DNA from 3 places in the Peribacillus sp. S4 genome. Region 1 is predicted to be linked to each of the others. Evidence: riboswitches for the same ligand, from Rfam matches in the RefSeq annotation. Region 1 holds a riboswitch; each other region holds the start of a gene.
The links. Region 1 has a riboswitch for S-adenosylmethionine ahead of ACJ9PY_RS05610 (methionine biosynthesis PLP-dependent protein). Riboswitches for the same ligand answer to the same signal wherever they lie in the genome.

Region 1 (10,780 bases):
GCATGAAGTTATCTGCCAATTAAACATGAAAAGACCCATTCATTATGGGTCTTTTTACGTTTATTAAAATAAAGGGCGATTCATTCCTGGACCAATACCACTTCATCATGTCCGCATTCAGGGCATTTCATGAGATGGGGACATTGCCCTTTTTGAAGGGATTGAGGGTATCCGTCGTTTTCTTTAAGTATGTCGATATCCATATAAGCACTGTAATCATCAGCATAATCCATGAATTTCCCTTTATCCTCAAGTTCACTGCCGCATTCCGGGCAATCCACATGAATTTTTCTTAGACCGTTGCAAAGCGGGCATATAGACATTGTTTTTCCTCCTGTTCCAGATACTTATGATTTCAGTATTTGTCGATTCCAGTATTTTAACACATGGAAACACCCTCCCTAATGTTAGAGGGAGGGTGCTTCCAACCAATTATTTATTAACCATGTTAGCAGGATCGACCCATGCTTTGAATTCATCTTCCGTCAGGAACTCCAGTTTCAATGCCGCTTCTTTTAACGTGGAGTTGTCCTTGAAGGCAGTTTTGGCGATCTTGGCTGCTTTTTCATAACCGATATGCGGGTTCAATGCTGTTACCAGCATAAGGGAACGCTCTACATTTTCTTTGATCTTATCTTCATTTGCAGTGATGCCAACCGCACAATTATCGTTGAAGGAATGAATGCCTTCCGTCAATAATTTGACCGTTTGCAGGAAGTTATAGATGATGACTGGTTTGAATACATTCAATTCAAAGTTACCTTGGCTTGCTGCAAAGCCAATTGTAGCATCGTTACCCACGATTTGTGTCGCAATCATGGTAAGCGCTTCACTTTGGGTCGGATTGACTTTACCTGGCATGATGGAGCTGCCCGGCTCGTTTTCCGGAATGGCAATTTCTCCGATTCCGCTTCTCGGTCCACTTGCAAGCCATCTGACATCGTTCGCAATTTTCATTAAATCTGCCGCCAATGCTTTCAAAGCACCGTGTGCGTAGACGATTTCGTTATGGCTAGTCAATGCATGGAACTTATTATCAGATGTGACAAAAGGATATCCTGTATCCGCTGCAATTTGTTTGGCAGAAAGTCCCGGGAATTCTTTCTTTGTATTGATTCCGGTTCCTACAGCCGTTCCGCCTAGAGCAAGGTTCAATAGTTTTTGGCTGCTTTCCTCAATCATCGCCAAATCTTTATCGAGCATCGCTTTCCAACCGGAAATTTCTTGTCCTAATGTTAAGGGTGTAGCATCTTGAAGATGTGTCCGGCCGATTTTCACGACATCCCAAAATTCTTTTTCTTTTGTATTGAATGTATCACGAAGTGCTTTGATGGCAGGAACCAATTTTTCAGCGACTTCCATAAAGGCTGCAATATGCATGGCAGTCGGGAAAGTATCATTTGAGCTTTGTGCCTTGTTAACATCATCATTCGGGTGAAGGATTTCCGATTCACCATTTTCTTTTAACCATTCATTCCCTTTGTTAGCGACCACTTCATTCACATTCATATTACTTTGCGTACCGCTTCCCGTTTGCCAAACTACAAGCGGGAAATGTTCATCAAGCGTACCTTCAAGGATTTCGCCGCAAATCTTGACGATGGCGTTCTTTTTAACTTCGGAAAGATCGCCAAGATCATAGTTCACCTTTGCAGCAGCTTGTTTAACGTATGCAAATGCACGAACCAATTCTATCGGCATTTTTTCGTTACCGATTTTGAAATTGTTACGGCTTCTCTCAGTTTGTGCTCCCCAATATTTATCAGCAGGAACTTTCACTTCACCCATCGTATCACGTTCGATTCTGTATTCCATGTGTTCTCCTCCTAAGTTTGCACTATTCATTGAAGAATTTTTGCATATGAAATGAATAATGTCGGATTATTCTTTCTCTCCATACATTGTACAAACTTTATTATTTTAAAGCAAAAATATCCCGCTGACCCTTTCCATATTTCTGAAAAATCCTAGGCCATTCATATTTAGATGAAAATTTGGATATTCTTTTTTGACACATAAAGTGTAGGCACCGCTAGGCTTCAATTGACCTGGCCATGAACACCAACACATCATCATCCCCAAAATGTCCTTGACAGTGTTTTGTATATATAGTAAATTCAAAAGAAATTGAATAATCTAAACTCTTATCGAGAGAGGTAGAGGGAATGGCCCGATGACACCTCAGCAACCTTCATTTGTTTCAAACCAATGAAAAGGTGCTAATTCCACAAGTTTATGAACTTGGAAGATAAGAAGAATGACTCGTCCCTACTTAATCAAAGTCTTCTTCTTAAAGAAGACTTTTTTTTATTTTATTTAACTCAAAGGAGCAGTGAAAACCATGTATAAACCTGAAACATATCTTGCTCAATTAGGAAATCGCAGTGAAACGGCGACAGGAACAGTCAATCCGCCGGTATACTTTTCAACAGCTTTTCGCCACGAAGGAATCGGTCAATCGACGGGATTCGACTACACAAGGACAGGTAACCCTACCCGCCAGCTATTGGAGCGATCCATCGCCGATCTGGAAAAAGGAGACCAAGGCTATGCCTGCAGTTCAGGAATGGCCGCCATCTCCACTATACTCGCCCTTTTTAAATCCGGGGATGCGTGGATTGTCAGTGAAGATCTTTATGGCGGTACATATCGGCTGTTAGAACAAGGTTTTAAAAAATGGGGATTGCAGTGTGACTATGTAAACACTTGTTGTTTGGAGGATATCGAAAAAGCCATCACTCCTCACACGAAAGCCATCTTCATCGAAACTCCCACTAACCCTCTTATGCAGCAAACGGATATTAGCGCCGTTGCCGCATTGGCTAAACGATATAATTTATTGCTAATCGTTGATAACACTTTTTACACGCCTCTTATTCAACAACCAATCTTGCTTGGAGCTGATATTGTGATCCACAGTGCAACCAAGTATCTCGGTGGTCATAATGATGTGCTCGCCGGACTGATCGTTGCTAGCGGCGCTGAATTATGTGATGCACTTGCCTTCCATCATAATGGCACTGGAGCTGTCTTGAGCCCATTTGATTCATGGCTGTTGATGCGCGGAATGAAAACCCTGGCATTGCGGATGGAGCGTCATGAAAAGAATGCCAAGATACTTGTAGATTACTTATCGGAGCATGATTGTGTTACGGACGTATTGTATCCGGGCCGAGGCGGCATGATTTCTTTCCGCATCATTGATGAAGCGGCGGTCAACCCATTTTTACAATCGCTCTCATTAATTTCCTTTGCAGAAAGCCTGGGAGGGGTTGAAAGCTTCATCACCTATCCTGCCACACAAACACATGCCGATATACCGCTTGAGGTCAGAACGGCAAACGGTGTTTGTAATCGACTGCTCCGCTTCTCCGTTGGCATCGAGGATAGCGACGATTTGATTGGTGACTTGCAGCAAGCATTCGCACATGTAAAAAGGGAGGCACTACGATGACAGATCATGATTTTAGCTTTGAAACAAAATTACTTCATAATCAACATAAATTCGATCCGGCAACGGGCGGTGTGAGCGTCCCCATCCAGCATGCATCGACTTTCCATCAATCCAATATCGATCAATTCGGCAAATATGACTACAGCAGAAGCGGGAACCCAACCCGCGAGGCACTTGAAGACATCATTGCCGAACTTGAGGAAGGCACTCACGGCTTTGCCTTTTCATCAGGTATGGCTGCCATTTCAACAGCCTTCCTGCTATTGTCTGCCGGGGATCATATCGTCATTTCCGAAGATGTGTATGGCGGAACGTTCAGGATGGTCACAAGCGTTTTAAACCGTTTCAATATTGAGCACACCTTCGTTGACATGACGGACCTTGAAAGTGTCAAAGCGGCGGTTCAGCCAAATACCAGGGCCATATACATTGAAACGCCTTCAAATCCTTTACTTAAAGTGACCGATATTCAAGCTATATGTGATATCGCAAAAAAAGCCGGTGCCTTAAGTTTTGTTGATAATACATTCTTGACGCCCGCATTGCAAAAACCGCTGAATTTGGGCGCTGATGTTGTCCTTCATAGCGCGACGAAGTTTTTATCCGGACATAGTGATGTGGTAGCTGGGCTTGCGGTCGTGAAAGATCCGGATTTGGCGGCAAGACTCGGTTCGCTTCAAAACTCCTTTGGAGCGGTCCTTGGTGTTCAGGATGCCTGGCTCGTAATGAGAGGCTTGAAAACCTTGTCAGTTAGAATGGAACATTCACAAAAAGGGGCCGAAAAGATTGCAGCCTACTTAAAGGAGCAGCCCTTGGTGAAAAAAGTATATTATCCCGGCCTAGCCGATCATCCACAGCACGCCATCCAGAAAGGCCAGTCACTCGGAGCAGGGGCGGTCCTTTCATTTGAATTGGAAAGTGAGGAAATCTTCCGTTCCTTCGTGAACACTGTCGAGCTCCCTGTTTTTGCCGTAAGCCTAGGAGCGGTAGAATCCATATTATCCTACCCGGCCAAAATGTCCCATGCGGCCATGCCTGCTGATGAAAGGGAAAAGCGAGGCATTACGAATAGCTTGCTCCGCCTCTCTGTCGGACTGGAAAATCCGGACGATTTAATCAAGGACTTCGAAGCTGCCCTCGTCAATATTGCCAAAGGGGAAGCAATTGCTGCAAAATGATTAAAGTAGTGGGTGCCTCATATTTTATGGGCACCTTTTTTATTCCATCAATAAAAGAAGACCATCGATTTCCCGATGGCCTAACTCTCATTTCTTCATATTATATTTATCCAGGAAGCGATCGACCCGTCCGCCTTTTTCAGCAAACTTCTGCTTTCCTGTATAATAAGGGTGCGTATCCGAGCTGATTTCCACTTTTAATAAAGGATATGTTTGGCCGTCTTCCCAAACGATTGTTTCATTGGACGTCTTAGTGGAGCCTGTCAAAAATTTATACCCACTGTTGGTATCCATGAATACCACTTGTTGATAATCGGGATGAATTTCTTGTTTCACTATTATCACCTCATCGTCAGTATAGGTATATCTTAAACGTAATGATTACTATTATCAACCATTATGCTTGAAGGTACCAAAAGTCGGTACCTTCAATATAGTTTAATCTAGATGATCTACCCTTATTCCATTGTGTTCAGCCAGCCATGCCTTTATGCGGACCTGCCTGCAGTTCATACATTTGATAGTACTTCCCTTTCAGTTCCATTAATTCCTCATGTGTACCTTGCTCAGCAATCCGCCCTTTTTCTAGTACAAGAATTTGGTCGGCATTTTTTATCGTGGAAAGCCTATGTGCAATGATGAAGGTCGTTCTCCCTTTTTTCAGCACTTCCATACCCTCCTGGATAATTGCCTCGGTTTCGGTGTCGATGCTTGCTGTCGCTTCATCCAAGATCAATATGGCCGGATTGAATGCAAGGGCACGGGCAAAAGAGATTAGCTGACGCTGTCCGGAAGACAGCGTTCCGCCTTTTTCAATCACGGGCTCGTCAAGCCCTAAAGGAAGATGCTTCAGCACTTTGTCCCCCCCGACATCTCTTAATGCTGTTTCAACCATTTCCCTTGTGATGCCTTTATGATTGAGACTGATATTGGAGGCGATGGTGCCTGTAAATAAATAGGGGTCCTGAAGGACAATCCCCATATGCTCCCTAAGCGTCTGATGGGGGATATCCAATATATTTCTGCCATCGATTTTGATCTGACCTTCACTTCTGTCATAAAAGCGGAATAATAAATTCATTATGGAGCTTTTTCCTGAACCGGTGTGGCCAACTAAAGCCACCGTTTCCCCCTGCTTAGCGGAGAAGGAAATGTCCCTTAACACATATTCTTTATCCTTATAACCAAAAGAAACATTTTCGAATTGTACGTTTCCTTTGTATCTGGATATGTTTTCATCGCTGACTGCCAATCCCTTCTCATCCAATAAGCTGAACGTCCTCTCCCCTGCAACAAGCGCCTGTTCAAGATTAGCGAACTGATTGACGATTCCGTGAAGCGGATGTAGCAGGCGGCTGATCAAATCAACAATTGCATACATCATCCCTAAGGAAATGGCCGAACCCGCTGTAAGGGAAATCCCGCCGAAATACCAGACGAAGGCCATCAGCGCCAAAAGCTTAATGACGCCAATCAAGTTTCCACCCGTCAACGAATTCAAATGGAGCATTTTATTTTGATAGGAAAAATGCTCCCGGTTCAGATTTTCAAAAGATTGCTTCGTCTCCTTTTCACGTCCAAATGCCTGAATGATGCTCATACCAGAAATGGATTCATTAATCATTCCATTAATATCGCTGACCCGTTCCCGAATGATGTGATTATATTTCGAGGCGAATTTACGGTATACCATCGTCCAGATAACGATGATCGGAATAAGTAGAAGGCCAATGGTACCGACTCGTGGATCCAGAATAAACAAAGCAATTAGAACGCCGAAAATATTAATGGTACTCGAGAAGAAGTTGGCGAGCACGGTTACATATAATTCCCGGATCGCTTCCGTATCATTAGTGACCCTGGCTACAATTTTACCCGCTGGCATATTATCAAAATAACGTATCGGCAGACGGGAAATATGCCTAAAAATATCATTTCGCATCTTCTGTATGATTCGGTTCGCCGCTTTCTGTAAATAAAAACTCTGGCCATATTGAAAAATGGAGGAAAGGATGACAAGGCTAAAATAAAAAGCCACAAGCTTAATGATCCGCGGGATTTCCGGTTGATAAAATCCCATCACTTCCTGACTCGTCAATTTCACTGCTTGCGCACGTTGCTCTTTCCCGTCTTTCCTGATGATCAATGATTGGTTCTCCAAGGTTCTGCGCCCATCGATAGGGACAGCTTCATCTACGAAGACAAATTGATTGCCAACCTGCAGAACATGGACTTCCCTGCCTTTCTTCTCACCTTTTGAAAAGTAATCAGCCCGTTTATACCAATTTCCATCATACTTAACTGCATCTTTTCCTTTACCTGCTTCATGCCAGGAAGATTCGATGCCAAGTATATGTGAATCGATGATTTTCTTGGCAACGAAAGGACCCGTTAAATCGGCCGCTACCGAAAGAGCAAGCATGATCAGGGCGCCAATGATCAATTTTTTATAAAGGGCAGCATAATTAAAAAGTTTCTTTACGACCTTCATGCTTTCACCTCCGTTCCTTCGTCAACCTGCTGTCGTTCATATTGCTCCCTATACCAGCCATCATTCAGCAGTAAATCCGCATGAGTCCCCTCTTCGATGATCTTTCCGCTGTCCAATACGATAATCCTGTCCGCGTGCTGAACGGCTGATAAGCGGTGGGTTGTGATGATGGTCGTTTTCCCTGCCCGTTCATTTTGGATATTTTCGATGATTGTCGTTTCCGTTTTTGCATCGACAGCGGATAAGGAATCATCCAATATAAGGATTTCCGGATTTTTGATCAATGCCCTGGCAATCGAGATCCTCTGCTTTTGCCCACCAGACAGAGCGACACCCTTCTCACCGACGAGTGTCTCTAATCGGTTTGGCAGCATCATTAAATCCTTCTCAAAATCCGCAAGCCGGATGGCTTCAGCCAGTTCACCTTCCGTTGCATCCATTTTACCGAATAAGATATTTTCCCTAACAGTCTTCGAGAATAAAAAATGGTCCTGTGGAACATATCCGATCCATTTACGGATATCTTCAAGGTGCAGTTGCTCCAGCGGCATGCCTGCAAAAGCGATTTCACCTGTTCCTAAAGGATATTCCCGCAGCAATTGCTTCACGAATGTCGTTTTTCCACTACCTGTTTTCCCCACTATCCCCAATGTTTGACCGCGCTTAAGCTGAACGGAAATATCGGATAGATTCACAACCGTTGAGGACGGGTATGTAAAATGCACTGAATTGAATTGGATATTCCCCGGGTTCGTAATACTCTCCATCCCCATTGAATTCTTCACATCCGCTTCATACGAAAGGGTATCCTGAACACGGTCTAGCGAAGCATTTCCCCTTTGCATGACATTGATCAGTTCACCCACCGCGATCATCGGCCAGATTAACATGCCTAGGTACACATTGAACGAAACAAGTCCGCCAAGCGTTATGGCTTGTTGAAACACAAGATAAGCCCCATAGCCCAACCCGATTAAATAACTGATGCCAATGATAATGCTGATTGTCGGATCAAAGAGGGCGTCGATCCTTGCCACGGCTAGGTTTTTGCTATATACATCCTCGGTCATTTCCTCAAATCGCTTTTCATCTTCCCGTTCCTGGACATAGGCCCGGATAACACGGACACCGGAAATGGATTCCAGGACCTTGTCATTTAAAGTGCCAAAGGCTGCTTGTGCATCCGTAAAACGTTTGTAAATTTTCTTCACGTAAATTTGCATTAGCACTGCCATGATCGGAAGCGGCAGCACCGCCGCAATCGTCAACTGCCAGCTGATCGTGGCTCCCATCATGACCACTACCGTGATGGTGAACAGCACCGCGTCTACGAGGGTCAATATCCCGAAACCAGCTGTGAGGGATATGGCCTTTAAATCATTGGTTGCCCTTGCCATTAAATCTCCTGTACGGTTTTTTTCATAAAAACTTGGCGTCATTTTAAGCAAATGGCCCATAAACCCTGACCTTAGTTTCCGTTCGACCAAGTTTCCGCCGCCGAATAACAGATAACTCCATAAGTAACCAAATAGGTAACTGCCGATCAGTACCATGAGCAAATAAATAACGTATTTCATGACCCCTTCCTGCGTCATGCTGCCATTGTTCATATCATCGATGGCATTCCCGACAAGTTTTGGCGGGATAACCTCCAAGATATTCACTAGACATAGAAATAAAATCGCCAAGGTGTAACGCTGCCACTGTTCTTTAAAGAACCAGGACAGTTTTTTAAAAATCGCAAACATGAATTCCCCTCCCTTTTGGTCAAACCTTTCACTCGCTAACCGCTTTCTGGATCTCCCGGCTGCAATAAGATTTCAAATGTCTTTTGTCTCATTTATAGTTCCTCCTATCCTTTATATGGAAAGGGTGCTAATGCACCTGGATCCAAAATGCCAAAAAGCCCCCGCCAATTAGCGGAGGCTTTTTTAGATGCGTAATAACACATATAAAAGCGCAGGCCGCGAAAATTCCACAACCTGCGCTTTAAAATCATGAATGGAAGCGAGGAATCCTATGTCTGGAAAGACAAGGTATCAGGGCAGGCGGACGTATGATATTCAATTGTGACATCACTGTGCTTAACTGATTTAGTCATGACGTTCGCCTCCTTTTCCATTGATTAATGGTAATTTTTAACTTATTTTTAAAGGTTACTACGTTTGCATATTTTTGTCAATTATGACTTTTCTAGATTATTGATGGATAATCCTATATTCTAATAAGAATGACGCAACCTAAGGAGGTTCAGCTTATGCAATGGAGAAAATATATACTCCTGGCGGTTCCCTTTTTATTATCTGCCATTTTCATCTTATTTGCCGTACCGGTCCAATATAGATTTTTATCCTTCATTCCTGTGTTTCTTTTCTGGATAGTTTATTATATTTTATTGTACCGGGAAAAGAAGAAAAAAAGATGACATCACCTTGGGGGGTTGCAAATGCAACGCCCCTTTCTTGATGGCTATGCATATAATGATCGAAAAACATTCGTGGTGAAATGTATGCTTTCCCAATATTTGCAAAAGCTGTTGAGTAAACACCCTGCCAAAACAAAACCGATCATCGATGCTGAAAGATTTGACACGCTAAAATCCCGTTTACAAAAAGAGCTCTTTCAGCCTGTTGATGAGTCAAAAGCTTTTTTCCCCGAGGAAGCCGCCCTGATAAAAAGCATTCGAACCGAAACGGCTGCCTTGAACCGGAACAATATCACAAGAACTCAAGCCTATCTTGCCTTTTACAATCGCAATCCAGAGGTTCACTGGGCCTTTTTAGCACATATGGTTTCGAGGAATGGAGGATACCATATGACTGACTTGAAAAGTTCAAACATGACCCATCTACTTGACAGAGCGGAACGGCAAAAATTTTTCCTTTTCCTTGAGCGTGCCAATTCAGCCATATTTGCAGATGCCTTCCCCCAGCTTCTTTTATATGAACATTCTAAACAAAAAGAACTTCCGCTAAGAAGGTATTTACCAGTATTCCGCATTTCAAGATTCATGGCCCCGATTTGGGAATCTTTCATCGAAGAGCCCCATTCACCCCTTTTGACAACGGCCCTTATCATTAATGAACAAAGAATGCTTCAGGAAAGGATATTAAAACGCACCCATCATGGTGAAATCCTCCGCAGGCTTGATTTTCAGCTTCAGGAATACTTAGGCTTCATGAAAGTGATCTTCCCTTATGCAAACAAGCAAAAAGGACTTCATTCCTTGACAGGACTTACCGTCGAACGCTTTGCCGACCCGAAACAGCGCATTGAAACGGGAAAATTATTATATGGGCTTCTTTTTCAGCATCCGGTGGTTTTTCGCGGAGTCGGCCATTTTACAAAAGAGATTCCCCACACGGGTTCCAGAGAGGATTATTGGGCAAGCATATATACCTCTGATGGATCCACGTCAAAAGATGATAAAATCTACAGCCCCACTCTTCATGATGCATGGAAAGATCAACTATTCTTTCCTCCCCATTCCTTTGATTGGTTCACGAATGAAAGCTACATGGAAGATTTACGAAGTTTACCAATCATTAAAAAGGAGGACCTGACCAACGAGGTGCTCGAAAATGTCAAGCAGCTCAAAACCCTTAACGGAATGAAAGCCATTTTCTAACATGATGCCTCTTACTTTGAATATCCCAT
Region 2 (10,780 bases), 1.6 Mb from region 1:
GTTTTATCGATGCCTTCTTTCAAAGTGATCAGGCCATTCTTTTCCAAAAGGGATAAAGCGCGTCCATGATCAGCAACAGAGCTGCTCATAATAATTGTTGCGCCTTCCGGAAGTTTATCAATGCTTTTATATTTTTGTGAATATAGAGCAATCGGCTCGATATGGATTCCGCCAGCATTGACGAAGTCATATCCATTTTCTTTAATTTGCCCCTCTAAATATGGAATGTGTTGAAAGTAGTTAGCATCCAATTCCTTATCATTCAACGCCTTATTCGGTAAAACATAGTCCTGGAACGTTTCAATTTCCAAATCGATTCCTTTTTCTTTAAGAAGCGGTTTAGCTTCCTCAAGGATTTCTGCATGAGGAACATTGGATGCTCCTACAACTAATTTCTTCGATTCTTTATCCGTATCGCTGCCGCTTTTATCCTTTTCACTTCCACAAGCAGCCAAAGCGATAGATAACACTAAGATTAATGCAAATCCTAAAAACTTTTTCATCCTATTCATCTCCCTTTATCTTTTGTCCAATTTAGATGTAATCACATCTCCAATAATTTGAATTATGAAGACGATAATTAGAATAACGATTGTCGCTACAAGCGTAACGTCATTTTGATTTCTTTGATAGCCGTCCAAATAGGCTAGATTACCAAGCCCCCCAGCGCCGATGACCCCGGCCATTGCGGTATATCCAACCAATGCAATCGATGTTACCGTAATCCCGGAAATAAGGGCAGGCATCGACTCTGGAAGAAGGACCTTCCAAATGATCGTGCTCGTTTTTGCCCCCATCGATTTAGCGGCTTCAATTACACCTTTATCGATTTCACGAAGGCCGATTTCAACCATACGCGCATAAAATGGGGCAGCACCGATAATAAGTGCCGGCAGTGCAGCATTCTCACCGATCATGGAACCGACAAGCGCTTTAGTGAAAGGAATGAGCAGCACGATCAAAATAAGAAATGGAATGGAACGGAATATATTGACGACAGCACTCATGACTCCGTTAACAGCCCGGTTTTGCCACATATTACCCTTTCCTGTCAGGAAAAGGATCAATCCTAGTATTATGCCTATAAAAAAGGTTGCCACTACAGAGACGCTTGTCATGTAAAGCGTTTCTTTCGTAGCTTCAATGATGTCTTCCCAATCAACATTCGGCAATAATTCTTCAAGCATGAGTAATCACCTCCACGCCTACCTGCTGTGCTCTAATGAATTCGATTGCGCGGAGCATTTCATCCTCTTTGCCATCTAGATGGATAAACAATGTTCCATATGAACCGCTTCTTGTTTGGGATATCTTACCTTGAACGATATTGACATCCAACTCGAAGTTACGTACAAGCTTGGTGATCAATGGGCTTTCTGCATGATCACCTACAAAGGTCAATTGAATCACTTTGCCTGCTGGATAGCGTTCGAGCAAATGGTCCATCGTTTCTTTCGTTTCTTCCGGTTCCGTTACCTGTTGCACGAAACGCTTCGTCATTTGTTCTTTAGGATTCTTGAAGACATCCAGGACAGGACCCTGTTCAACAACCTGCCCGCTTTCCATCACGGCGACGCGATGGCAGATTTTACGTATTACATGCATTTCATGCGTAATCAAGACGATCGTCAATCCCAAACGCTGATTGATGTCAACAAGCAATTCGAGTATGGAGTCGGTAGTCTGCGGATCCAATGCAGAAGTCGCTTCATCACACAGCAGCACTTTAGGGTCATTTGCCAGAGCCCTGGCTATTCCCACCCTTTGCTTTTGCCCTCCGCTTAATTGCGAAGGATAGGCCTTTTCCCTGCCTTCAAGTCCGACTAACTTGATCAATTCGTTCACACGCTTGGTGCGTTCAGGTTTAGAAATACCTGCAATTTCCAACGGGAAAGATATATTCTCCTGAACGGTCCTTGACCATAATAGATTGAAATGCTGGAAAATCATGCTGATTTCTTGACGGGCCTTACGGAGCTGAGCCCCTTTAATTTTTGAAATTTCCTTTTCAGCCACCACAACGGATCCCTCTGTCGGTGTTTCCAATCCATTGAGCATTCTGATCAAAGTACTTTTCCCCGCTCCACTGTAACCGATGATCCCGAAAATCTCGCCTTTATTTATTTCAACATTCACATTATTTACAGCCTTGATCGTCTCACTGTTTCCTTTTCCTGTTCGGAACAGCTTACTGACTTTCGTCAATGTAATCATTAACCCTCACCTCTTTTATCCAATAAAACCTATGAACTTAGTTGATTTCTCTACATTATTAGTCTGTTTCTCCTATCATGTAAAAGTTTTCCCAATTAAAATAGAAAAAACCTTTCTGCATGAGCAGAAAGGCAGGTGAAGAAACAGGCCTTCCTCTCATCTTCCAAAGTGATTAAACTTTGTGTGAATTGGCACCTTTCCAAGGAAATCTCCTTGTCGGTTGCCGGGTTTCATCGGGCACATCCCTCCACCTCTCTTGATAAGAGCTAATATATAGAATATTTGTACATCATTAAGTTCTTTAGTATGGAGAAATTTTATCATAGATAAAAAAGGAGCGCAATGTATATTATTTCTAGTACAAGAATGAACAGGAACTTTGCTTAAAGCGTTTTGGAAGTCAAGGAGACGATTTTCGTCGCCTTTTCAATTGCCTGCTCCAAATCTTCTATTAAGTCGTCTACATTTTCAATCCCAATCGATAAACGGACTTGATCGGCACCTACACCCGCTTTCGCAAGACCCGCCTCATTCAATTGTTGATGGGTCGTACTTGCTGGGTGGATGATCAAGCTCTTCGCATCCCCTACATTCGCCACATGGGACCATAATTCCACCGAATTGATAAGTTTTGCCCCAGCTTCGCGATTACCTTGAATCCCAAATGTCACGACAGCTCCAGCTCCCTTTGGCAAATATTTATCCGCAAGGGCTTTATCGGGATGATCCTCATCACCAGGATGTGAAACCCAGGTCACGGCAGGATGGTTTTTTAAATATTGGATGACAGACTTGGTGTTTGATAGATGCTCTTTCATCCTTACATGCAGCGTTTCAAGTCCAAGCGTAAACTGGAATGCACTTTGGGCACTTAGCGCAGGGCCCAAATCACGTAGTAACTGGACCCGGGCTTTCGTTATGAATGCGGCAGGGCCAACTGCCTCGGCGTATACCAGACCGTCGTAACTTGGGTCAGGCTCCGTGAAGCCAGGATAGTTCGGCGAGTTCCAATCGAATTTCCCTCCATCCACGATGACACCGCCTAGCGTCGTTCCATTTCCAAGAAGCCATTTTGTAGCGGAATGGATGACAATATCCGCTCCAAAATCAATTGGTCTGCAAAGATACGGTGTCGCGAAGGTATTATCAATGATTAAAGGTATGCCGGCTTCGTGGGCGATTTCCGCTACCGCTTCAATATCGAGCACCCTCAAACTTGGATTTCCGATCGTTTCAGCAAAAATGGCTTTAGTTCTTGGTGTAATCGCCCTTTTGAAATTCTCAGGGTCATCGGGAGAAACGAACTTCACTTTGATCCCATATTTAGGAAGAGTGTTTTCGAAAAGGTTATACGTACCGCCATATAATGTAGAGGCTGAAACAATCTCATCCCCTGCAGCAGCAATATTCAGGATTGAAAGTGAGATGGCAGCCATTCCGCTTGCCGTTGCCAATCCGCCGATACCGCCTTCCAATAAGGCCATTCTTTCCTCAAAAACGCTGACCGTGGGATTATGAAGCCGTGAATATATATAGCCATTCTCCTTCAGGCCAAATAAATTTGCTGCATGGTCGGTGTCCTTGAACAAGTATGCATTGCTTTGGTAGATAGGAACGGCACGGACACCTGTTTCATCAGCTTGCAGACCGCCATGAACACTCAATGTTTCGAAACGCAACTTTTTCTCTGACATATAATTTCACCTTTTTTCTATGGATTTAGTTGGATTTATATGAAATCTGGCTTTTTATAAACAAAAAAACCACTTCTATAAGAAGAGGTTTCAAGAACACACCTCATCTACCAGAGCCAACACTCTGCTGGAATTAGCACCGTATATAAAAATTTATACCGGTTGCCGGGCTTCGTCGGGCCAGTCCCTCCGCCACTCTTGATAAGAACTATTAAATTCTGCCATTACTTAATTCAAAATATAGCATTTTAGATTAAATCAGTCAATGAATTGTTAGAATATTCTTTGTTTATTTCCTGCTCTCATTCAAATGTCAGCAACAAAGAAAACCAACCGCGGTTCTGATTGGTTTCCTAACTGATTTCCTTAAGCAATCCGTACAAATTAGGAACGGATTGAAAGGCATATATTTTTTTGTGCAGCTGCCCTTCTTTGAAAAGCAATAAGCAAGGAACACTTTCGATTTCATATGATTCGGCAATTGCTTGGATATAGTTCATATTCATTTTGCCTGCCTTCAATTCGGGGAAAAGCTCCAAGGATATCGTCAGCATCTTGGAGGCCACCTGACAGGTTCCGCATAAAGGTGTATATAAATATAAGCAAAAAGTTTCCCCATTTTCAACAGCAAGCTTACACTCTTCTTCTTTCCATTCCTGCATCAATTAGTCGTTCACCCTTTGACTTAAAAATTTCATTTTCACATTCATATTGGCAGATAGGAGCACAGTTGCGATATGATGTTCGGGTGAGCTCTCCACTTCTTTGTACATTTTATTAATATACAGGTGGTTCGCTTCCGGCATTTCCCTTCGGAACTGCTTCCGCAGCTTTTCTCCTGATTCATCTGCGTCAAAAAGGAGATAAACATCACGGTCCATCAATTCATCCACTAATTCATCCAGCTTAGTTAATGATATGGTCCCATTCGTACATCTTATTTCCACATCTTCATTTAAAACGGAGGCAACTTTTCTTTTATCGGAACTGCCTTCTACAATGATCACTTTATCGAATTCGCCCCACTCCATGTCATCACTCCATCTCACGAATTATGTGCGCAACTCACCCACTGTACAAATGAAAAAGAGAGCAGGCCTTTTCAGTCCCCCCTCTCGTTTCTTTTTAACCGTTGATTAAACTCTCATACTCTTCAGCGCTCATCAAGTTTTCAATATCACTGCTATTAGATGGTTCAAGCACGACCATCCATGCCTTTTCATAAGGAGACTCATTTACATATTCAGGGTTGTCACTTAAATCTTCGTTCACTTCAACAACCTTGCCACTGATAGGTGCATAAAGTTCAGAAACGGTCTTAACGGATTCAACGCTTCCAAATGGTTCGTTCGCTTTCAATTCATCGCCGATTTCCGGAAGCTCAACGAATACGATGTCCCCTAGCTCGGACTGTGCGAATGCCGTAATTCCAATGCGCACTGTTCCATCTTCCGTTTTGACCCATTCATGTTCTTTAGTGTAACGAAGTTCTTTTGGTGTTGTTGTCATAATTAACCCTCCATATGTACATCTTATTTTATCTATTCCATTATAAGGTAGATTGTTTGTTTAAGTAAGGAATTAACCAAATATTTTGTGAAATTTCAGTTCCAAACCTGTTCGAATTGCTCTTCTTTGAATCCTACCGTCACTTTGGTGCCATCCGTAACAATCGGCCTTTTCAGAAGCATTCCATCTGTGGACAATATATCAAGCATCTCTGCTTCAGAAGCTTCTTTCAGCTTATCCTTTAAGCCCAGCTCCCGATATTTTTGACCGCTAGTATTGAAAAACTTCTTCAACTCCAAATTGCTGTTTTTATATAGTTGTTCTATTTCAGTTCGCGAAGGGGGATTATCCGCTATATGGATCGCTTCATATTGCAGTTCATGATTATCCAGCCACTTCTTCGCATTACGGCATGTACCGCATTTTGGGTACCAATATAATGTTAAGCCCATCATTTCACCACCTATCAATAGAATACCCGTTTTTACCACGCAATACAACGAAATGTCTTTTGAATTTCCAATGCGATTTCATCAAAGGAAATAAAGGGAATGCCTTTACGGGCATTCCCTTTACGGATTCTGACTCATTGCTTAAAGAGCATATTTTTCCGTTTCGATTACTTTGACGGATGCTTCGCGTTTTTTCGCAATGACATTGATCGGAGTGTGTCTTGTCAGCTTACGGAGCGACGAAAGCATGATGCGAAGAGTATCGCCTGTTTCCACCGCAATTAACGTTTCCTTTGCATGCTGTTCTATTTCATTGAAAGCTTCCTGAACGAAGATTTCAGTGTAAAGCACTTTTTGTTTGTTCTTCTCAAGACCTGTAGCTGCAATTGCTTTTTCCGTACGCAATACCACGGATTCAGCTGCATAGGCAAGGGATGCGATATCAGCAATGTTGGAGAGGATTTCTTGTTCTTGATCAAGATTTTTTCCGTATTTCTGTGCCGCAAGCCCAGCTGCCAGAATACCGATTTTCTTAGCGTTCCTAACAAGCATTTTTTCTTGTGCCAGTGGCTCATCGCCAGGTTCTTCCGGCATCATCATCATTAATTCCTCTTGCAGGCCTTGAGCTTTTTGAAGTAGCGGCAACTCCCCTTTAAGTGCTTTCTTTAGGAATGTTCCCGGGACAAGCAATCTATTGATTTCATTTGTACCTTCAAATATTCGGTTAATACGGGAATCGCGATATGCTTTTTCAATTTCATACTCCTGCATGAAACCGTAACCGCCATGAAGCTGTACGCCTTCGTCCGTAACGTAATCCAATACTTCGGAAGCAAAGAATTTATTCAATGAACATTCGATGGCATACTCAGCGATTGCAGCCGCCATTGATTTCCCATCTTTCACTTGCTCATCCGTCAATTTGCTTTGTCTTTGATCATAAAGGCCAACCGTACGATATACAGAACTTTCTGCTGCATAAATTTTAGCTGCCATTGTTGCAAGTTTTTCTTTCGTCAAGTTAAAATCGGAAATTTTCGTTTTGAACTGTTGACGTTGATTCGTATAAGCAGCTGTAATCTCAAGGGCACGTTTAGATCCGCCGACAGCACCGACGCCTAATTTATAGCGGCCGATATTCAGGATATTGAAAGCGATGATATGACCTTTTCCGGCTACACCCAAAAGGTTTTCGACTGGTACATGGACATCTTCGAGGATTAAAGTACGTGTAGATGAGCTTTTGATCCCCATTTTCTTTTCTTCAGCCCCAGTTGATACGCCTTTATAATCACGCTCAACAATGAAAGCGGAGAATTGTTCGCCGTCGATTTTGGCGTATACACAGAAGACATCTGCAAAACCTGCATTTGTAATCCATTGTTTTTCACCATTTAAAATATAGTGTGTTCCTTCTGCATTCAATTTCGCTGTCGTTTTTGCTCCCAAGGCATCTGAACCTGAGCTTGGTTCCGTTAAGGCATACGCAGCAATCTTCTCACCCGTTGCTAGTAAAGGAAGGTATTTTTTCTTTTGGTCTTCATTCCCGAATAATACGATTGGCAAAGAGCCGATACCTACATGTGCACCATGCGTAATTCCGAAACCGCCTGCAAGTGCCATTTTTTCCGTAATCAATGCCGAACTGATTTTATCGAGACCCAATCCGCTGTATTCCTCAGGGACATCAGCACCAAGTAAACCGATTTCACCTGCATGCTTCAGTAATTTAACGGAACGGTCAAACTCATGGTTTTCTAAATGTTCAACCTGCGGCAGAATTTCATTCACTACGAATTCCTCGGAAGTTTTGGCAATCATTTTATGCTCATCAGAATAATCTTCCGGTGTAAACACTTGATCATACGTAATATCTTCTATTAAGAAGGCCCCGCCTTTAATGAGGTTATCTGTAGTTTGATTTGACATGTTATTTCCTCCTATGTGTTTAAGATAGTAAACCCGCCGGAAGCATGACAGCTTCCGGAAGGGGTCGGATTACGCCATTAATTCAAACACTCCGGCAGCACCCATCCCGCCGCCGATACACATTGTCACGACTCCGAACTGTTGGTTTCTGCGCTTCATTTCATGAAGCAGGCTTAATGTCAATTTCGCTCCCGAACATCCTAGTGGATGGCCTAGGGCGATGGCTCCGCCATTTACATTGACAATCTCTTCATTCAATCCGAGCTCACGAATGATTTGAATGGATTGGGAAGCAAAGGCTTCATTCAATTCAAATAAACCAATATCCGATAATTCAAGACCCGCTAGCTTCAAAGCTTTAGGTATGGCTGCAATCGGTCCGATGCCCATAATTTCAGGCGGTACTCCTGCTACAGCAAAGGAACGGAACTTACCCATCGGTTTCATCCCCAAGGAAGAAGCCTTTTCCCCGTCCATGACCATGACCGCGGCTGCACCATCACTCGTCTGTGATGAATTCCCTGCTGTTACGGATCCCGTAACGGAGAATGCAGGTCTTAATTTTTTCAGCACTTCAGCAGTCGTTCCTGGACGAACGCCCTCATCCTGTGTAAAAGTAAATGATTTTTCCTTTAACTTAAGATCTGGCCCCACTGAACGAAGGGTAACGTCAACCGGTACGATTTCATCGGAAAACTTTCCTTCTGCAATGGCCTTAGCCGCCTTCTGATGACTTCTAACAGAAAATGCATCTTGATCGTCACGGGAAATGCCGTATTTCTTGGCAACGGCTTCAGCAGTGTGACCCATCCCCATATAATATTCCGGTGCCGTTTCCGCAAGTCTCGCGTTCGGTCGTGTTACATGGCCCATCATTGGCAAAAGGCTCATGGATTCCGCTCCGCCTGCAATGACTGTATCACTTTGGCCGAGCATGATCCTTTCCGCTCCATATGCGATACTTTGCAGCCCGCTTGAACAGTAACGATTAATCGTTATGGCCGGTACTGTATAAGGCAATCCTGCCAATGCTCCAATGTTACGCGCCATGTTCAAGCCTTGTTCCGCTTCAGGCATTGCACAACCGATAATCAGGTCATCTATCGTTCCTTCATAATTCCCTGCACGCTTTAACGTTTCCTTTACGACAAGAGCCCCTAAATCATCAGGGCGTACACTAGCAAGAGAACCTTTTTTCGCTCTTCCTACCGGAGTCCTTGCTCCAGCTACTATTACCGCTTCTTTCATGAGGATCCCCCTTACTCATTTTTAAGCTATCGATCTATTGATCTCGTTTTGGCCATATCTTCATCTATTCATCAATTACGGAGTGGTTTACCTTTAACGAGCATGTGCTGCATCCTTGCCTGGGATTTCGGAGTCGAAATCAGTTTTAGGAATGCCTGTTTTTCCAGGTTCAAGATATACTGTTCATCTACTTCCGTGCCAAATGGGAGTTTCCCCCCTGCCAGGACGTATGCCAGCTCTTTGGCTATGACAAGATCATGTTCAGATAAGAATCCTGAAAGGCGCATGGATTCCGCCCCTAATAGCAGTGCGGCATATCCAGTTTCACCTACGACAGGGATCTTTGTGCGTGCTGGAGCGGTATAGCCTTGTTCATGCATGGAAAGTACCGCCTGTTTCGCATCATATAGCTGATGATCTGCATTCACGCTTATTCCATCAGCTGAATCAAGGAAATTATTACCTCTCGCTTCCTCGGCGGAGGTCGAAACTTTTGCCATGGCGACCGTTTCAAATACTTGGTTGGCCACTTTCTGTAAGTCGAAGTCAACGCCCTTCGGCATATTCCTCAACGTCTTCACATAAAGTTCTTTAGTCCCGCCGCCGCCTGGGATCAAGCCGACACCAGGTTCCACCAGTCCCATATACGTTTCAGTCGTTGCCTGGATGCGCGCTGCCGGAAGGGACACTTCAGCACCCCCGCCAAGTGTCATATTAAACGGGGCAACCACTACAGGAACTGCACTGTACTTAATTTTAAGCATCGCCTGTTGGAATTGGCTGATGACCATATCGAGTTCAAAAATATTGTCATCCTGCGCTTCCATCAGCATCATTGCAATATTAGCTCCGACACAGAAATTCTTTCCTTGGTTTCCGATGACCAGGCCTTTAAAATTCGTTTCCGCTTCGTCAACCGCGGCATTGATCATTTGTATGATATCCAGACCGATTGCATTATTCGGCGAAGTGAATTCAAGCAGAGCCACTCCATCGCCGATATCGATCAAGCTTGCGCCACTGTTTTTCTTGATTACGCCTTTTTGCTTCTTGATCGCTTTAAGATTGATCACTTTAGGATTTTCGACAAGCTCTTTATATTCACCATTATCATAATAGTGAACTATGCCATTTTCTTCTTTATAGAAGGACGTGATGCCTTTAGCGAGCATATCCTTCACCCATTGCGGAACGGTGATGCCTTCCGCTTCCATTCGGGCTGCCGATTTTTCTACACCTATCGCATCCCAGGTTTCAAATGGGCCTGTGGACCATCCAAATCCCCATTTCATCGCTTGATCGATCGCCACGATGTCATCCGCGATATCCCCAAGCAGCTGGGCAGAATACACAAGCGCCGGATTCAGGACATTCCATAGCAATTGGCCGGCACGGTCTTCGCTATAAACAAGCGCTTTCATTTTATTATCCAAGCCCTTGGCCTGTTTAGCCATTTCGATGGAAGGCGTTTTTAATCTTTTTCGTGCAGCATATTCAAGGGTTTCGGGATTCAGTTCAAGGATTTCCTTGCCTTTTTTCAAGAAGAATCCTTGTCCTGACTTGCTTCCAAGCCACCCATTCTTAAGCATTTCATTCATGAAATCAGGTATCTTGAAAACTTCTTTTTCTTCTCCGTCCACCTGGTCATAAACGTTTCTGGCAACATGTGCAAAGGTATCCAATCCAACGACATCAAGTGTCCGGAAAGTGGCGCTAGTTGCCCTTCCAATCAAC
Region 3 (10,780 bases), 1.6 Mb from region 1:
ACGAACTGCCCACTATCCACGAATAACTTGGAAACCTCACCGATCCGCCTAATATTCTCGGTTCTATCTTCTTCAGAAAAACCTAAATCTTTATTTAAGCCATGACGGATATTATCACCATCCAAAACATAACTTCGAATATTCCGATTGTATAACTCTTTAGCGACCGCGTTTGCAATCGTTGATTTTCCGGAACCCGATAGTCCTGTAAACCATAGAACCGTGCTTTCATGCCCGTTCTGCTTCCGTCGGTGCTCCTTGGTCAATGACGTCTCATGCCATGTGACATTCGTACTTTTACTCATTTGATAATCCCCCTCTTCATGTGGCCCTTCCATTTATGTCCAATCAGTTATAAACTTCATTTTTTTTTAGACCTTCTATCAACACCTCGATGACTTCCTTACGGCTAAAGGTAGCTGGAGGAATTTCTCCATTACGCAACATTTCCCTTACCTTCGTTCCAGACAGGATGACATGATCTTCCTTGCCATGCGGACAAGTTTTAGCGGAAGCCATATTGCCACATGCTTTACAGTAAAAACTATGTTCAAAGAATAATAGCGTGATTCCTAACTCATCTGCGTTAAAGTTCCCAAAGATTTTTTGGGCATCGTATGTGCCATAATAATCGCCCACACCAGCATGATCACGTCCGACGATAAAATGGGTGCAACCATAATTTTTACGGACCATCGCATGGAAAATGGCTTCTCTAGGTCCTGCATAACGCATGGCAGCAGGAAAAACTGCAAGGGAGACGCGATCCTTAGGATAATATTTGTCAAGCAGCACTTTATAGCTTTCCATTCTTACATCTGCCGGAATGTCATCTGATTTAGTGGCACCGACGAGAGGATTTAAGAATAAACCGTCGACGATCTCCAATGCTGTCTTTTGAATATATTCATGTGCACGGTGAACAGGGTTCCTCGTTTGGAAACCGACAACCGTTTCCCATCCTTTTTCAGCGAAAGCCTTCCTTGTCTCGACTGGGTCCAAATAATGAGCTTGAAATAGCGGACGCTCTATTCTCTTGATCAACTTTATTTCCCCGCCGACATATACATCCCCGCGGTTATATAAATTTTTCACTCCAGGATGCTTCTCATCCGCTGTTTGATATACCAATGTCGCTTCCAATTGCTTATCTGGAGTGTAAATGTCGGACACGGAGAGAACCCCGTATGTTTCACCATCATGGGTTAATGTTACTTCTTCACCTATAGTAAGGCTTCCTGCAGTTTCTTCGGTCAAAGGCAACGTAATCGGGATGCTCCATACATGTCCGCTGCTAAGCCTCATATCCTTTACCACTGTCTCATAGTCACTTTTTGTAAAAAATCCTTTAATCGGGCTGTAGGCACCAGTCCCTATCAATTCAAGATCGCTTAAAGCAATTTCATCGATTTCGATTGACTTCGTTATTTTACTAAAATCATATTTTGGTTCCCAAAGATCGATTAATGTTCCTCCGTGCGGTAAACTGATTGTCATGCTAATTTCCCCCTATGGTTTCTATTTATTTAAGCCTATAATTTCTATTTATTTAAGATAAATGCAATCCGCATTCCGTTTTTTGAGCCCCTTGCCAACGGCCTGAGCGTAAATCATCTGCATTGAAGGCAGGTGCAGTACACGTTTTACATCCAATGCTCGGATATCCATTATCATGCAGGACATTATATGGAAGTCCATTTTTGTGGGCATAGCGCCAAACATCTTTCCATGTCCAATGTATGAGCGGGCATATTTTAACTGATTTGAACTTATTATCCTTATTGATATACTCGGTCTTAGCCCTTGTTTCGGATTGCTCCCTCCGCAGTCCCGAAAGCCAGGCTGTTGCCGATGAAAGCACATCTGTAAGCGGAACGATTTTACGGATGTTACAGCATTTATTGGAATCACTAAGCCATAATTCATCGCCATATTCCGCCGCTTGTTCCTCAAGCGTCAAGTCAGGTTTCTTCATTTCGATCAAAAGCTTCGGATATCGCTTCTTCACTTCCTCGATCAATTGGTAAGTTTCCTCAAAATGAACATCTGTATCTAGGAAAACTATTTTTGCCGAAGGATTGACCTTCGCCAATAAATCCGTAAGCACGATGCCTTCAATACCAAAACTGCAAGCATAAATCAGTTTGTCTCCATAATGGTCATTCGCCCATTGCAGAACTTCCAAAGCACCTTTTGTCTCAGTGTCTTCAGGAAATACGGGGAAGTCCCCTGTATTGAAATTTTCATAGTTTATTAATGCAGCCAACTTTGTAGCCCCCTCTAAAAACTTGCTGTATCAGGTTAGAGTAACTGTTGATCAATTCCCGTTGTAATATCCCCCGGGTTATTTGAATCTAGGAAAAAGAGACGAATCTAACCAATACTCTCTTTATATCAGTTAAACCCGCCTCTAGTTTTTCTAGTCAGCAGATACCTTATTTAATTCTTAGTTTTTCATTTCTCTCCATTTGAATGATTTTACCATCCTGGACAATAAGTGTAATGGATCCATATTTCATTGAATTAAGCATTTCTTGAAGTCGTTCAAAAATTTCTTCAAGCTGATTCTCTTTATTCAAACCAGTTCCTCCTTTAAGAAAACCCGCGAATATTTTATTTTAATTTTTTTAGATTTATATAATTCCATACAACCTTACATTGTTATGGTCTGCCTAAAATTTTCACAAAAAACAAAAATCTTTCCATGATGGAAAGATCGCAAGGTAAATATCTTTACCTTATCTTCCAAAATGATCAACATTTTGTTGGAGTTAGCACCTTGCATCCATCATGCAGGTTGCCGGACTTCAAAGGGCCAATTCCCTCCGTCGCTCTGGATAAGTTTTATTATTTTAAATATTAACATATATTTAATCCTTGTCAATGGAGTTTTCTTATAAAATAACTTGGTTTAATATTATGGATGAACTGTTATTTTTATACACACTATTCAATTTATGATTTTATGTTCATATAAATACGAAAATAGACTCGTCTTTTTAGATAAAATCTCCAAAAAAATGAGTCTATTTTCATTAATAGGCCTAATATTGACGCGTATTATTCTAAAAAAATTTCTAAGGTTCCAGTCTTTTTATAGAAGGAATTAATTTATTGAAGTCATTAATTTCTTAACTGTATCGCTTCTACAAATTCTTGAACCTGACTCTGGACGCGATCAATTAAATGCAAATCATTGATTGGATTTTCTGGATTCTGTTTATCTATTTCCTTATCAACAAAATAAATCCCCTGCAGCGGCTCGCCTTTTAATATTGAAATTAATGGTTTAAGCGCATAGTCAATCGCCAATAGATGCCTGTTACTTCCACCAATCATGATTGGCAACACCGGCTTACCCTTAAAAGCACCTTCTGGCAGCAAATCAATCAATGCTTTCAATACACCTGTATAAGAAGCCTTATAAACCGGTGAACCTATAATGACTCCTCTGGCTGCTTGAATTCGCTCTGAAAGCTTTGAGATATCCTCGCTATTATATTTCCCTTGGAATAAATCATCTGCTGAGAAATCCGTAATCGAGAAATAAGCTGTAGTAAATCCTGCATTTTCGACTAATGATTGAATATGTTTTAGTGAAATGTCCGTTCTTGATGGAATAGCCGGACTTCCTGATAAAATTACGATATCGCTCATTTGATACCCTCCAATGTTACAAGATTTCCAGATATAATTTTCTTAAAGCATTTCGTGAAGTATACATTTATCGTAATTGTCTGAAAAATATAAGTCAAATCTTACACTCTGGACTCCTACTCTTAATGAAAAAAGAAACGGTCATATTTACGGCTTGATGCTCATGCCCTTAAATATGACCGTTTCATTATGTATGATTTTGTTTCCCATGAATACCATATACCAAAAGTTGAGCAATGCTCTTAATTCGTTCAGAAGTAAAATATGGCTCCTTTTTTTGTTGATGGATCTCATAATGTGTAGATAAAGCCAATGTGAAAGAAATGATCCCTACATTAAATAAAATAATATCAGAGATATATTGTATCTCTCCGCTATCTATTCTCTTCTGTATTTCAATATGCCTGGCATTTGGCTTGAAAATCTGATCTACATATTGCTTTGAAATATCTTGATCGAATTGTGTTTCCCTAAATAATATCGAAAACTGTTCTTTATTTTCAAGAATTTTTTTTATCATGGTAGTAACATGATTCTCCACTAGATCATCCGTGGATAGATGGCTAGTCCCATCTTCAGATTCCTCTTTTTCATTAGGGGTAATTGTAGCCAAAAGCAAATCTTTTTTGCTGTCAAAGTATTTGTAAATAGTAGCTTCGGAAACATTGCATGCAGAGGCAATTTCATTCGTTCTTGTCATGTCAAAACCTTTAGTGGCAAAAAGAGTCCGGGCTACATTTATGATTCGTTCTTTGGTTTGCTGCCCTTTTTTCAAAAATATCAACCTTCTTTTATAAAGATAAGACCGGTTTCACCCATCTATTTCCCATGATATATCGCTGGTATCAATCGGTCAATATTACCTTTGATCTATTAGAATTCAATATTCCCATATATCATAAATAGAAAACATCATCTGGTTGGGACATGTTTTCTATTTATGAAAAAAATCACTTAAAAGATGCATAGCCATCATCGACCATGACTACACTTCCATTGATCGCATCCGCTTCCTCTAACGATAATAGATAGACGGCATTTGCAATGGCTTCTGGCTTAATCAATTCACCGCGCATTTGACTTGCTTTCAATTTATCGATGATTCCCATGTCTTTATAACCTTGTATGATAGGAGTGTCGACCCCGCCCGGCGCAATGCCCACAACGCGTATGCCATGAGCACCCAATTCCAAAGCTGCTGTCTGTGTCATCATTCTTACAGCGCCTTTAGTCGCCTGATAGGCAAAAGTCCCATGGGAAGCTAAGTAGCCAAACACGGAAGCGGTATTTATAATGACTCCCTTGTTACCCAGTTCCTTCATTTTCCGTCCTGCTGCCATGATTCCAATGGCCACTCCGTACTGGTTCACCCCAATCGTTTTGTAGTAACCTTCCATATCTTGGTCTAGGATCATACCGCCCGCACCAATGCCGGCATTATTAAACATGATATCGAGCCTTCCGTATGTTTCCACTGCTTTATTGATTAACGATTCAACATCTTCCTACTTAGAAACATCCGTTTTAACATAAATCGCCACTCCACCATTAGCTGTTATCTGATCAACGGTTTCCCGACCCATTTCTTCATTAAAATCCGCAACAAACCTTGTCCCCTTTTGCTGCAAATTTCAGGCATGTGGCTCGGCATAAACCGCTTGCTCCCCCTGTGATAACTGCAACTCTTGCTGTCATATACATTCCCCTTCCAAATAAGTAAGTAAACACTTACTTTTTAATATAAAAGTAAAGAATAGTAAATTCAAGCAATATGTATTTTTATAGAGTTTTGAGCTTTCAAAAGTAAAGCTGTCCTATTAATAGGACAGCTTCATTTGTTTAGCAGGTTTTCAATTCGGCCTTACTTACGGATGTCTTCACCATTTCAATGAAAAGTTGAAGGAAGCGATCATCACCTGTCAATTCTGGATGAAATGCACTTACGAGGACATGGTCTTGTCTCGCAGCCACTACATTCTCTTCATAAACAGCCAATACTTCTACACCTTCTCCAACTTCATCAGCAAATGGCGCCCGGATGAATACTGCCTTATATGGGGCTTCCATTCCTTTGATGGATAGGTCAGCCTCGAAACTTTCCCGTTGACGTCCAAATCCGTTCCTTTTCACGGAAATGTCCATTAGTCCGAGATAGGCCACCTCATCGCCAGTCAATTCATTTGCCGCCAATACCATCCCAGCACATGTACCGAAAATTGGTTTTTTATCTTCGAAGAAAGTTTTGATCGGTTCCATAAATCCATAACGATCCATTAGCTTCCTCATCGTCGTGCTTTCTCCGCCTGGAATGATCAAGCCATCGATTTCCCGCAACTGTTCCGGTTTTTTTACTATAATCGCTTGTTCGCCGGCAGCTTTGATTTGGTTCAAGTGTTCTTCAACCGCTCCCTGTAATCCCAAAACACCGATCGTTATCATATTACCATCCACGTTCCTGCATCCGTTCTGCCGGAGCTAGTTTGGAAATATCAATGCCCTTCATTGCACTGCCCAATTCTTTTGACAACTTGCCAATCAATTCATAATCGGTGAAATATGTAGTCGCTTGAACGATTGCGGATGCGAATTTTTCTGGAGTTTCAGATTTAAAAATACCAGACCCAACGAAAACGCCATCTGCTCCCAATTCCATCATCAATGCAGCATCTGCTGGAGTGGCAATTCCGCCCGCTGCAAAGTTAACTACAGGCAATTTACCTGTGCGTTTGATTTCTCTTAAAATTTCAAATGGGGCTCCAAGATTTTTTGCCTCTGTCATTAATTCATCATCACTCATGATGCTAACTTTGCGAATTTGTGACTGTACCTTTCTCATATGACGCACAGCTTCCACAATATTACCTGTTCCTGGTTCTCCTTTTGTACGAAGCATGGATGCTCCTTCACCAATACGGCGCGCAGCTTCGCCTAAATCACGGCAGCCACAAACGAAAGGTACTGTGAAATCACTTTTTAGAATATGGTATTCTTCATCCGCAGGAGTCAGCACTTCACTTTCATCGATATAATCCACTCCCATGGATTCCAGGACCCTTGATTCAACGATATGGCCAATCCTTGCTTTAGCCATGACCGGGATTGAGACTGCATTCATTACTTCCTCGACAATTCGCGGATCTGCCATTCTTGCTACGCCGCCAGCCGCACGGATGTCGGAAGGTACCCTTTCCAATGCCATGACAGCGACCGCACCAGATGCTTCTGCGATTTTTGCTTGTTCTGCGTTAATGACGTCCATGATTACGCCACCCTTTTGCATTTGTGCCATTCCTCTTTTTACTGTGTCAGTTCCTAATAATTTTTCCATTTTTTTCTTCCCCCTAATATTTTCATTTTTTAGATTTGTTAGGCTTAGTATAAAAAAGAGTTGACCACATTGAAAGTGTCAGTTTTAATAAGTTTAATGAGGTCAGTAAAAATTTATCAAAAAGGTGGCAACAAAATGAATATGCTTTCTTGCGATTTAAATCGGTTAAGTGAAGTACCTTTGTACGAACAATTATATTCATATATTAAAAAAGAAATCATTGAAGGCCGTCTTCTTTACGGCACAAAACTACCTTCCAAGCGGAAATTGGCAGAGTTCCTTCAAATAAGTCAAAATACCGTGGAGACTGCATATGAACAATTGACTGCTGAAGGATACGTTGAAGTCATACCAAGAAAAGGGTACTATATTCAAACTTTCGAGGATTTAGAGTATACACAAACTAACCAAGTATCAGTGGAACAAATCAATCATAAACAAGGGGAATTGCTATATCATTTTCATCCCAGCCAAATTGACACGGAACATTTCCCATTTGAAAAATGGAGAAAATACATGAAAAGCAAAATCGATGAATCACATCAAGATCTTCTTTTACTTGGGGATTCTCAAGGGGAATATGAATTACGATGTGAAATTGCCCATTATTTGTATCATGCACGTGGTGTTCAATGTGTCCCAGAACAGATCATCATTGGTGCAGGAATGGAAATTTTATTACAGCAGCTTGTCCTTCTATTCGATAAAAATGCCATCTATGGTGTTGAAGATCCCGGGTATCACTTGATTCATCGGATTTTACGCAGCTACCCAAATGAAGTCCATCCACTGCAAATTGATGAAGAAGGCGTAAAGGTGAACCAAATTGAAGATTCAAACATCGACGTTGTGTATGTCACTCCCTCACATCACTTCCCCAATGGGACAATCCTATCCGTTAACAGACGGACGCGATTGTTGAACTGGGCTCAAGGGGCAGCAAACCGCTATATTATCGAAGACGATTATGATAGTGAATTTCGTTATAGTGGAAAAACAATTCCTTCCTTACAAAGTATGGATGCTGGTGATAAGGTGATATATTTAGGGTCATTTTCAAAATCATTGATGCCATCAATTCGGATCAGTTATATGGTTCTTCCCGCTCCATTGTTACAAATGCATCAACAGGAATTGTCTTTTTACCATTCAACCGTTTCACGGATTGATCAGCACGTGTTGACACAATTCATGAAGGAAGGGGATTTTGAAAAGCATTTAAATCGGATGAGGAAAGTGTACCGTCGGAAGTTGGATAAAGTGATTGATCTATTTAAACCCCATCAACAAATAAAAATCATTGGAGAGCGATCAGGATTGCATATCGTCCTCATCGTCAAGAACGGCATGGATGAACAGACACTTATTCAAAAGGCAAACGAAGACCATATTAAAATTTATGGATTATCAACATATTCAATCGAGAAAATTGACGAACATCCTCCAAAAATTATATTGGGCTTTGCAGGGATTCCTGAATCCGAATTGGAAAAAGCCATTCACCTTTTATTGAACTCATGGGGGTTATAAATATAAAGAAGTTCACTGTCATGAACTTCACGAACTGTAGACAAACTTTCGCTCGAGTTTGTCTACAGTTTTTTTAGCTTTTACATATTGAACGTCGATTTCCACTTCAGGCACTTGCTTTCCGCCGGCGGTCGGCCCTCGGCTTTTACCTGAGGGGTCTCCCCTAGACGCGCTTTTAGTAGTGGCACGGCATTTCTGACAAGCATATCGTGGAAGATGCAGATCATCTGCGTCATTTTTAGATCTATAACCTATATATGCGAAACATAAATAAACGATTGAGTGTGTATTCGTAGATGCAAAAGAAGCATGATATGAGTAAGACTGCTTTAAGGGGACTTAAAAAGTTGCCGATGCAAGCGATGCTTACTTTCTCTGCCATTAATTTAAAGAATATGGCCAATTGGACATGGCTAGGTCCAAAAGTGGCATAACATAGTGGCTCATAGAGCCCCAATTTCTTAACTTTAGGAGATATTTCAATGAAAATGTCAAAAGAGGTTCGGAATGGTCTCATCCTGATTCCCTCTCACGATTGTATCGGGATGATTACCCTGATTTTAATACAAGACTTTTCTTTGTGATGAAATTCGGATTGAATGTCTGGAGCCCAGCCACTGCTTGAAGCATGCGGTGAGGAGTATTTGGCAGGACGTCGACCTTAAGGGAACGGAATCATCATCCGGACCGCAAAATTTATGCTCCGGGGTTCGAATAATTCGTTGTCGGTCAAATAAAGTGCGGTTTGGACGAAAAACGGCTTCGTCTGAAAACAACTGAGAGGTTTTTCAAATAAAAATAATGCAGGCAAACTCATTTTTCTACGAGTTTGCCTGCATTCTGACCACTCTTGTGGATTTTTTTAACTTTTAGATAAATACAGTTCCATCATATCTTTTGGTACCATGCTCCCTCCGGTAGCCCAGATGACATGCGTCGACTGGTTCATTTTATCCAGCAGTTTTTGATCCATAAGATATTCCCTTCCTTCTTTAGCTGACAAAAGTTGTATCGGACCAAATGCTCCTGCTAGGGCAGATGGCTCTAAATAATGGCCTTCGGTCTCTGCCATTTCCTTGAGTAGTTCGAATAACCTTCTATCCTCAATGGTATAGCTCCCGCTTAACATGGTCGTCATCATACTGGAAACCAATGCTGAAGGCCTTCCTACTGCAAGACCATCCGCTTCCGTCTTATTATCGATGCCAAAGTCCTGAACCGAAACTTTGTCATGAAGTCCTGTCATCAATCCGAGCGTCATGCATGGTGAATGTGTCGGCTCTGCAAAAAAACAATGTACATCATCTTCAAAGGCTAACTTGAGCCCATATGTTATGCCGCCTGGCCCGCCGCCGACACCGCATGGTAAGTACACAAACAAAGGATGATCTTCATCTACGGCAATCGACATATCTTTCAATTGTTTCTTCAGTCGCGTTGCAGCTGTCGCATAACCTAGCAGCAGATCCATGGAATTTTCATCATCAATAAAGTGGCAATCGGGATTAAGTGATGCTTCTTTACGGCCTTCTTCTACAGCTTTACTATAATCATCATCATATTCCTTTACAATGACACCCAGACTAGTTAATTTATCCTTTTTCCACTGTTTGGCATCTGCAGACATATGGACCGTTACTTTAAATCCCAGCTTCGCGCTTATTATTCCAATACTCATTCCTAAATTGCCGGTTGAACCGACAGCAATCGAATATTTTGAAAAAAGCTCCTTATATTCATCACTCGCAAGTATTCCATAATTATCAGTCCGCTTTAAACCGCCATGCTTCATTGCTATTTCCTCAGCACGTTTTAAGACCTCATAAATACCTCCGCGTGCCTTGATTGAACCTGATATAGGTAAATGACTGTCACATTTCAGCAAAAGTTTTCCCGCAATTTTAGTTCCATAGGATTTTTCCAAGTTTTTTTGCATGAAAGGAATCTCTACTAGAGGTGATTCAATGATCCCCTCCATTGGTTCAGTTTCTGGAAATGCTTTAATTATATAATTGGCAAATCTATTTAATATTTCTTCAGCCGATTTAACTTGTTCAGCTTGGACGATTGGATTTTCTTGTTTGTTACCGTAATCTGGATTCTTCCAGAAGACTTCATTCATCTTTATCACATTATTAAGTATAGGATCTTTCGCTTTCCATTCGTTAATCGATAATCCTGCGATTTTATGCATCTCCTCAGCAGTCCCTCCCCCAAATGTAGTATTCATCATCTACTATAACTCAACAAACTGTAATAAAGATT

Region 2: it holds a riboswitch for S-adenosylmethionine, as region 1 does, so the genes downstream of both, ACJ9PY_RS24860 (O-acetylhomoserine aminocarboxypropyltransferase/cysteine synthase family protein) here and ACJ9PY_RS05610 (methionine biosynthesis PLP-dependent protein) in region 1, are expected to answer to the same signal.
Region 3: it holds a riboswitch for S-adenosylmethionine, as region 1 does, so the genes downstream of both, ACJ9PY_RS13285 (YezD family protein) here and ACJ9PY_RS05610 (methionine biosynthesis PLP-dependent protein) in region 1, are expected to answer to the same signal.

Annotation. Positions count from the first base shown of each region.
Region 1 is NZ_CP175708.1:1,169,005-1,179,784, reverse strand. Features, by position in the region: gene ACJ9PY_RS05625 (ABC transporter ATP-binding protein) at 1-23, shown strand, start outside; gene ACJ9PY_RS05620 (hypothetical protein) at 81-323, opposite strand; gene fumC (class II fumarate hydratase) at 433-1,815, opposite strand; SAM riboswitch class I at 2,142-2,255, shown strand; gene ACJ9PY_RS05610 (methionine biosynthesis PLP-dependent protein) at 2,342-3,454, shown strand; gene metC (cystathionine beta-lyase) at 3,451-4,632, shown strand; gene ACJ9PY_RS05600 (type B 50S ribosomal protein L31) at 4,720-4,968, opposite strand; gene ACJ9PY_RS05595 (ABC transporter ATP-binding protein) at 5,105-7,123, opposite strand; gene ACJ9PY_RS05590 (ABC transporter ATP-binding protein) at 7,120-8,871, opposite strand; gene ACJ9PY_RS05585 (hypothetical protein) at 9,381-9,548, shown strand; gene ACJ9PY_RS05580 (DUF2515 family protein) at 9,570-10,751, shown strand.
Region 2 is NZ_CP175708.1:5,163,267-5,174,046, forward strand. Features, by position in the region: gene ACJ9PY_RS24845 (MetQ/NlpA family ABC transporter substrate-binding protein) at 1-503, opposite strand, end outside; gene ACJ9PY_RS24850 (methionine ABC transporter permease) at 519-1,187, opposite strand; gene ACJ9PY_RS24855 (methionine ABC transporter ATP-binding protein) at 1,180-2,214, opposite strand; SAM riboswitch class I at 2,368-2,480, opposite strand; gene ACJ9PY_RS24860 (O-acetylhomoserine aminocarboxypropyltransferase/cysteine synthase family protein) at 2,598-3,908, opposite strand; SAM riboswitch class I at 4,009-4,116, opposite strand; gene ACJ9PY_RS24865 (thioredoxin family protein) at 4,262-4,570, opposite strand; gene ACJ9PY_RS24870 (toprim domain-containing protein) at 4,574-4,939, opposite strand; gene gcvH (glycine cleavage system protein GcvH) at 5,034-5,417, opposite strand; gene ACJ9PY_RS24880 (arsenate reductase family protein) at 5,513-5,869, opposite strand; gene ACJ9PY_RS24885 (acyl-CoA dehydrogenase family protein) at 6,011-7,798, opposite strand; gene ACJ9PY_RS24890 (acetyl-CoA C-acetyltransferase) at 7,868-9,046, opposite strand; gene ACJ9PY_RS24895 (3-hydroxyacyl-CoA dehydrogenase/enoyl-CoA hydratase family protein) at 9,118-10,780, opposite strand, start outside.
Region 3 is NZ_CP175708.1:2,792,963-2,803,742, forward strand. Features, by position in the region: gene cysC (adenylyl-sulfate kinase) at 1-305, opposite strand, end outside; gene sat (sulfate adenylyltransferase) at 349-1,497, opposite strand; gene ACJ9PY_RS13280 (phosphoadenylyl-sulfate reductase) at 1,550-2,266, opposite strand; gene ACJ9PY_RS13285 (YezD family protein) at 2,436-2,579, opposite strand; SAM riboswitch class I at 2,736-2,844, opposite strand; gene ssuE (NADPH-dependent FMN reductase) at 3,124-3,657, opposite strand; gene ACJ9PY_RS13295 (TetR/AcrR family transcriptional regulator) at 3,845-4,432, opposite strand; partial or broken gene ACJ9PY_RS13300 (SDR family NAD(P)-dependent oxidoreductase) at 4,608-5,352, opposite strand; gene pdxT (pyridoxal 5'-phosphate synthase glutaminase subunit PdxT) at 5,497-6,096, opposite strand; gene pdxS (pyridoxal 5'-phosphate synthase lyase subunit PdxS) at 6,098-6,985, opposite strand; gene ACJ9PY_RS13315 (PLP-dependent aminotransferase family protein) at 7,121-8,515, shown strand; partial or broken gene ACJ9PY_RS13320 (transposase) at 8,769-8,949, shown strand; gene ACJ9PY_RS13325 (D-serine ammonia-lyase) at 9,378-10,709, opposite strand.